Regions from separate parts of the Corynebacterium sp. UBA4397 genome, predicted to be linked through region 2. Evidence: riboswitches for the same ligand, from Rfam matches in the RefSeq annotation. Region 2 holds a riboswitch; the other holds the start of a gene.
The links. A riboswitch is a leader RNA that binds a small molecule or an ion and turns the genes downstream of it on or off. The one in region 2 is predicted to bind thiamine pyrophosphate.

Region 1: it holds a riboswitch for thiamine pyrophosphate, as region 2 does, so the genes downstream of both, thiM (hydroxyethylthiazole kinase) here and thiC (phosphomethylpyrimidine synthase ThiC) in region 2, are expected to answer to the same signal.

What each region holds. Positions count from the first base shown of each region.
Region 1 is NZ_DGRD01000008.1:39,564-42,967, reverse strand. It holds gene B2696_RS02180 (NAD(P)/FAD-dependent oxidoreductase) at 14-1,360, shown strand; TPP riboswitch at 1,614-1,709, shown strand; gene thiM (hydroxyethylthiazole kinase) at 1,697-2,512, shown strand; partial or broken gene B2696_RS02165 (bifunctional hydroxymethylpyrimidine kinase/phosphomethylpyrimidine kinase) at 2,551-3,404, shown strand, end outside.
Region 2 is NZ_DGRD01000022.1:22,383-25,786, forward strand. It holds gene B2696_RS05065 (ABC transporter ATP-binding protein) at 1-1,276, shown strand, start outside; gene B2696_RS05070 (GNAT family N-acetyltransferase) at 1,288-1,773, shown strand; TPP riboswitch at 1,828-1,937, shown strand; gene thiC (phosphomethylpyrimidine synthase ThiC) at 1,935-3,404, shown strand, end outside.

The sequences.
Region 1 (3,404 bases), on a different contig from region 2:
GCATCACTTCACCATGGCAGAAACTCCATACCGCCCCACCGGCGGTCGCCATCACGTAGTCGTCATCGGCGCCGGTTTTGGCGGGCTCAATGCCGTCAAGCACCTCAAGGGTGCAGACGTTGAGATCACTCTCATCGACAAGAAGAACCACCACCTCTTCCAGCCCATGCTTTACCAGGTTGCCACTGGCCTGATTTCTGCCGGAGAGATCGCTCCTTCCACCCGTCAGGTCCTGCGCGGACAAGACAACGCTCACTTCGTCAACGGCGAGGTCACCGACATCAATTTGGAGAAGCAGACCGTCACCGCAAATCTTGATGAGTTCGAGCGCACCTTTGCTTATGACTCGCTGATTATCGCCGCTGGTTCTGGCCAGTCTTACTTCGGCAACGATCACTTTGCTGAGTTTGCCCCCGGCATGAAGACCTTGGATGACGCACTCGAGCTGCGCGCCCGTATCCTCTCCGCCTTCGAAAAGGCAGAGCTCACGGATGATCCTGCAGAGCGCGAGCGCCTGCTCACCTTCGTCATCGTCGGCGCCGGCCCCACCGGCGTGGAGCTGACTGGTCAGATCGCCGAGCTGGCAAACCGCTCGCTGTCTGATGCTTATTCCAACTACGGCACCTCCGCAGCAAAGATTTACCTCCTCGACGGTGCACCCCAGGTGCTCCCTCCCTTTGGCAAGCGTCTTGGGCGCAAGGCTCAGCGCTCGCTCGAGAAGCTCGGCGTCGATGTTCGCCTCAACGCTATGGTCACCAACGTCGATGCTGACGCTGTGACTTATAAGGACATGAAGACCGAGGAGATCACCACCATCGCCGGTGCCACGAAGATCTGGTCCGCTGGCGTGTCGGCTTCGCCCCTGGGCAAGCTCGTTGCTGACCAGGCAGGCGTTGAGTCTGACCGCGCCGGCCGCGTGTCCGTTAATGAGGATCTCACCGTTGGTGAATACTCCAACGTTTATATCGTCGGCGACATGATTAGCCTCAACCGCCTCCCTGGTGTTGCCCAGGTGGCAATTCAGGGCGGCACCCACGCCGCCAAGCTCATTGAGGCCAAGGTCGACGAGGAGTCCACCGCCAACGAGAAGGAAGCTTTCGACTACTTCGATCGCGGTTCCATGGCCATCATTTCCCGCTTCAATGCCGTGATGAAGATTGGCAAGACCGAGATCACCGGCCTTCCTGCTTGGTTGGCGTGGTTGGGTCTGCACGCCTCCTACCTGGTTGGCTTCCGCAACCGCTTCGTCACCGTGGTCAACTGGCTGGGCAACCTTGTCTCTAGGGATCGCGGACACCTTAACTTCACCCTCCAGCAGCGTGATGCTCGCAACATCATCAACAAGGCTAACGAGAAGTAATTCTTTTCAAGGCTTTTTGATTTTTAAAGCTTATTGATTAGGCCTCTAGCCCCCGCTCTCCTGCAGCATGTGCCGCAGGAGAGCGGGGGCTTCGTTCGTTTTGCTTTCTTTCCCTTTCCCTTTACTTCCCCGCCCTTTCCTGCACCAAAATGCCCCAAAAATGCAGCACAGCACCCCATGTGCACGGCGCCTTGTGGAGACGTGCCAGACAACCTTCTCGGGGGGCCTTGGTGTGCAGATTTGCTAGAGTCGAAAGTGCAACCTGGGGTGCTGCAGATGCAGCTGAGATTAGACCCATAGAACCTGCACTTAGTTAGAACTAGCGAAGGGAAAGTTGTGGATAGCGCTTATTCACGCGCACGCGAAGCCGTGCGCAGTAATGCCCCACTCATTCAATGTTTGACAAATTCCGTGGTCATGGACGTCACGGCCAATGTCTTATTAGCTGCTGGAGCCAGCCCCGCCATGTGCGATACCCCGGAGGAAGCCGGTGCATTCGCGCAAGTCGCACAAGGAGTCTTAATCAACGCGGGGACGCCTTCACAAGAGTCTTATGCGGGCATGCGAGCGGCCATCGCCGGCGCTAATTCTGCTGGAACTCCGTGGGTACTGGATCCAGTCGGCGCAGGTGCCTTGGCCTACCGCACCGAGTTCATGCTGTCGATTCTCGGGGAAAAGCCTGCTGCCATTCGGGGCAATGCCTCTGAAATCATCGCGCTTTCCGGCGCCGGTGCTGGCGGCCGCGGCGTCGATTCCACGGACGGCGTCGATGCAGCCTTGCCTGCTGCCCTGGCCCTCGCGCGCCGCACTGGTGCGGTCGTGGCAGTTTCCGGTGAGCGCGATCTCATCGTTCGCGTCCAGGGTGGTAGCGAGCGGGCTGTTTATCTGCACAGCGGGGATCCGATGCTGCAGCTAGTCATCGGTACTGGCTGCTCCCTCGGTGCTCTCGTAGCTGCTTATCTTGCTGCTTGGCAGGACCCTTTTGAGGCAGTCCTAGCCGCCCATGCGCATATGGGTGCAGCCGGTCAGGTAGCTGCCAGCACATGCCATGCGCCCGGTTCCTTTGCCGTGGCGTGGATAGACGCGCTCTATGAGCTTGACGGTCAAGCCATCGCCTCGAGCGGCCGAATAGAAGAAATCGCGCAGGTATAACAGTGTCTGATTCATCAAGAGCCGGCGCAACAAGAGGCATTGATTGGTCCCTCTATCTCGTCACCGATCCCTACTTGGGCGGAGGCCGTGAGGAGGTTGTCGGCGTCGTCCAGCGCGCACTAACTGGCGGCGTTGGGGTGGTCCAACTGCGCGACAAGGAGGGCAGCGACGCCCAGGTCGAGGAAACCGCCCGGGAGCTGCTAGCGATTCTGGGTGATGTCCCGCTCTTTATCGATGACCGGGTTGAGGTTGCGGCTAAACTGGGCTGTCACCTGCACATAGGGCAAAATGATATGCCGCTTGCACAGGCCCGCGCGGCCCTTGGACCCGAGCAATTGATTGGCCTTTCTGTAGGAAGTGATGCCGATCTTGATGCCCTCGACGGGCTTGCAACGACCTCCCCACATCTTTTGCCGGATGTCGTCGGTATCGGCCCGGTGTTTAACACCGCTACAAAACTCGATGCGCCGTCTGGCCTCGGAGTGAAAGAGGCCAGACGCCTTGCCACTCGCGCGAGTGAGCGCGACATCCCAGCCGTGGCGATCGGCGGAATCAATGCCGACAGTGTTTCTTTCCTAGCAGGCTCGGTTTTCTCCGGGGTCTGCGTAATCAGCGCAATCATGGCGGCGCAAGACCCTGAAGCCGCCGCCCACACTCTCAAGGAGAAGTTTCATGGCTAAAAATCCAGACCGGGAATCCGCAGTCATTCCACGCGTACTATCCATCGCCGGAACAGATCCCACCGGCGGTGCCGGGATCCAGGCGGATCTCAAGTCCATCACCGCTGCAGGTGGCTACGGCATGAGCGTCATCACTGCCTTGGTCGCACAGAATACCCAAGGTGTGCGCAGCGTACATGTCCCGCCGTTGGATTTCTTAAAAGAGCAGCTTG
Region 2 (3,404 bases):
CTTAATCTTCATCCACCCCGCCTACGGCGTTCTCTTCCTCTTGGCTGCGGCGATGATGTATCCCTTTGTCAAGGGCACTATCCGCGATATTCCGGCCGTGACCAATGTGGTCTCCTCCGTCGAGGCACGCCGCAATAGCATCCTCCTCGACACGATCCGCGCCCTGGACACCCTGCGGCATTTCCGTCTGGGTACCTGGGCCGCGCGCCGCATGGAGCGCTATTCCTGGGAAACGGTGCAGTCCTGGGCAGACAGGATTCCCCTCTTCACCCGCATCCTCGCGCAGGGCTCCATTGCCTATGGATTCCTGCTCATAGGGATAATCCTCATGTCCGTCCCCATGGTCTCCTTCGACTGGATCTCCCAGGGCGAGGCAGCCGCCGCGGTTTTGTTGGTCACGCGCCTGGAAATCCACGTCTTCAACCTCTTGTTCTTCGCCGGAGAGATCCAACATGCCGGAACCAGCCTGGGGCGCGCGGTGGCGCTCACCCTGCTTGACGACGTCCCGTCCACAGAAACCACACCCCCACTAAAGAGCGCACCTTCGGTGCGCATCGCGGGCCTTTATTACTCCTATCCGGGAGGGGCAAGCGTCTTGCGCGACATCAACCTGGAGCTAGAAGCTGGCACCACCACCGCCCTGGTGGGCACCTCCGGCGCGGGAAAGTCCACGCTCGCCGCCCTGGTGGCCGGGCTGCAATACCCCGATGCCGGGCAGATTTTCTTAGGAGAGGTTGACACGGCGGCGACGTCGAGTAGCTGGCTGAGCAGGCACGTCGCCCTCGTCACCCAGGAGGTACACCTGTTCTCGGGCACCTTGCGCGAGGACCTGTTGCTGGCGCGTCCCGCAGCCACCGACTCCGAGCTATGGAAAGCCCTTCACGCAGTAGGGCTTGATGAGTCCTCGCGCTGGCTGCCGGAGGGGCTGGACACCGCCATAGGCGCAGGCAACCCGGAAGTAGGCCCGGAGGCCGAGCAGCAGCTCTCCCTTGCGCGCATGTTGTTGCGCCAGCCGCCCGTGCTCATCATGGATGAAGCCACCTCCGAGGCCGGCTCCGAGCATGCCGAGGTTCTCGAGGAAGCCGCGCGGAAGGTCACGCAAGGCCGCACCTGCCTGGTCGTGGCGCACCGTCTTGACCAGGCTCGCAGCGCTGATCGCATCCTTGTCATGGAGGCTGGGCGCATCGTCGAGGACGGCGATCACGCAAGCCTCATCGCAGCCGGCGGGCGCTATGCGCGGGCCTATACCCAATGGGAGCACGGCCAGGAAAGCTAGACTGGGCCTGCATGGACTTCACGCTGCTACCCACCGCCGAGACCGACCGCACCTACCTGGCCAGGCTCAACTTCCTGACCGATGTTTTTGGCCAAGAGGACAAGGAAGTCAGCCCCGGCTTCGACGAAGACTATGACTACTATGTGCGCGACTGGGAGCCGCAGGACGGCGGCTTCATCGCCTGGGAGGGCAATATTCCTGCCGGCGGGATCTGGTTGAATTGGGGCAACGAGGACCGGCACGGTTTTGGCTACGTCAGCGCCGACATCCCCGAGCTCGCCCTCGCGGTAGAACCGCGCTACCGCGGGCAGGGCGTGGGCACGCGGCTGCTTGCCGCAGCCGCAGAACTTGCCCAAAAATTGGGCTTCCCAGGCGTCTCGCTCTCCGTAAACACGGACAATGAGCGCGCCCACCGCCTCTACCTCCACCTGGGTTTTCAGCCCGTTTCCTCCAGCGAGGATCACATCGTTTTCTTCCTGCCAGGGCCCACTTCTTAAGGACTCCTCCACCCCCGGGTGCATTGCCAGCCTTCGCGGCCCGTGGTACAGATTAGGTGTCCACACGGGGGTCCCACTAGGGACTGAGATCGGGCTGATAAGTGCCCGGGACCGTAGAACCTGAACCGGTTTGTACCGGCGTAGGAAGTGAGGAGCTCGTCTTGCCTACACCCAAAATTTCTGAACAACACCCCTCCCATCACCTGGCATGGTTGGAAGACAAAGAGCATGGCATCAAGGTGCCGGTCACCGAGATTGACCAGCTCGATTCCCCCGATGGCTCGAAAAACGCACCTCTGCGCGTCTATCGCACGATGGGCCCCGGAAGCGTCCCCGAGGAAGGACTCGCACCGTGGCGCACCCCCTTCATCACCGAGCGCGGTGACACCGAACCTTATGAAGCACGCGGCCACCGCCTCGAGGATGACGGCCGTGGGGCCGTGCGCCGCGGCGCCCCCTCCCAGCAGTGGCACGGCCGCCGGCCCACCCCCCTGCGCGCCAAGCCCGGCAAGCGCGTCACCCAGATGCACTACGCCCGCCGGGGAATAATCACCCCGGAGATGCGCTTTGTGGCGCTGCGCGAGCAATGCGACGTCGAGCTCGTGCGCTCCGAGCTCGCCGCCGGACGCGCCATCATCCCGCTCAACGTCAATCACCCCGAGGCCGAGCCGATGATCATCGGTTCTAAGTTCTTGGTCAAGATCAACGCCAACATCGGCAACTCTGCTGTGACCAGCTCCATCAGCGAGGAAGTCTCCAAGTTGGAGTGGGCCGCCAAATGGGGCGCCGATACCCTCATGGATCTCTCCACCGGCAATGACATCCACACCACCCGCGAGTGGATCATCCGCAACTCGCCGATTCCCATCGGCACCGTGCCCATCTACCAAGCCTTGGAAAAGGTCGACGGTGATGCCAACGCCTTGACCTGGGAGATCTACCGCGACACCGTCATCGAACAATGCGAGCAGGGCGTCGACTACATGACGGTCCACGCAGGTGTTCTCCTGCGCTACGTTCCGCTCACAGCGGATCGCGTAACCGGGATTGTCTCCCGCGGCGGCTCCATCATGGCCGGTTGGTGCTTGGCACACCACCAGGAGAACTTCCTCTACACGCACTTTGACGAGCTCTGCGAGATCTTCGCGGCTTATGACGTCGCCTTTTCCTTGGGCGACGGCCTGCGTCCTGGCTCCATCGCCGATGCTAACGACGCCGCACAATTCGCCGAGCTCGATACCCTAGCCGAGCTGACCAAACGCGCCTGGAAGTATGACGTGCAGGTCATGGTCGAAGGCCCCGGGCATATCCCGCTGCAGAAGGTCCGCGAGAATGTCGAACGCCAGCAGGAGCTGTGTGAAGGCGCACCCTTCTATACCCTCGGCCCACTCGTCACCGATATTGCGCCCGGCTATGACCACATCACCTCGGCCATCGGTGCTACCGAGATCGCCCGCTACGGCACCGCGATGCTGTGCTACGTCACTCCCAAGGAGCACCTGGGTCTGCCAAACCGCGACGACGTGAAGACCGGCGTTATCACCTACAAGATCGCCGCCCACGCGGCCGATATTGCCAAGGGACATCCCGGTGCCACCGCGCGGGACGACGCCCTATCCAAGGCCCGCTTT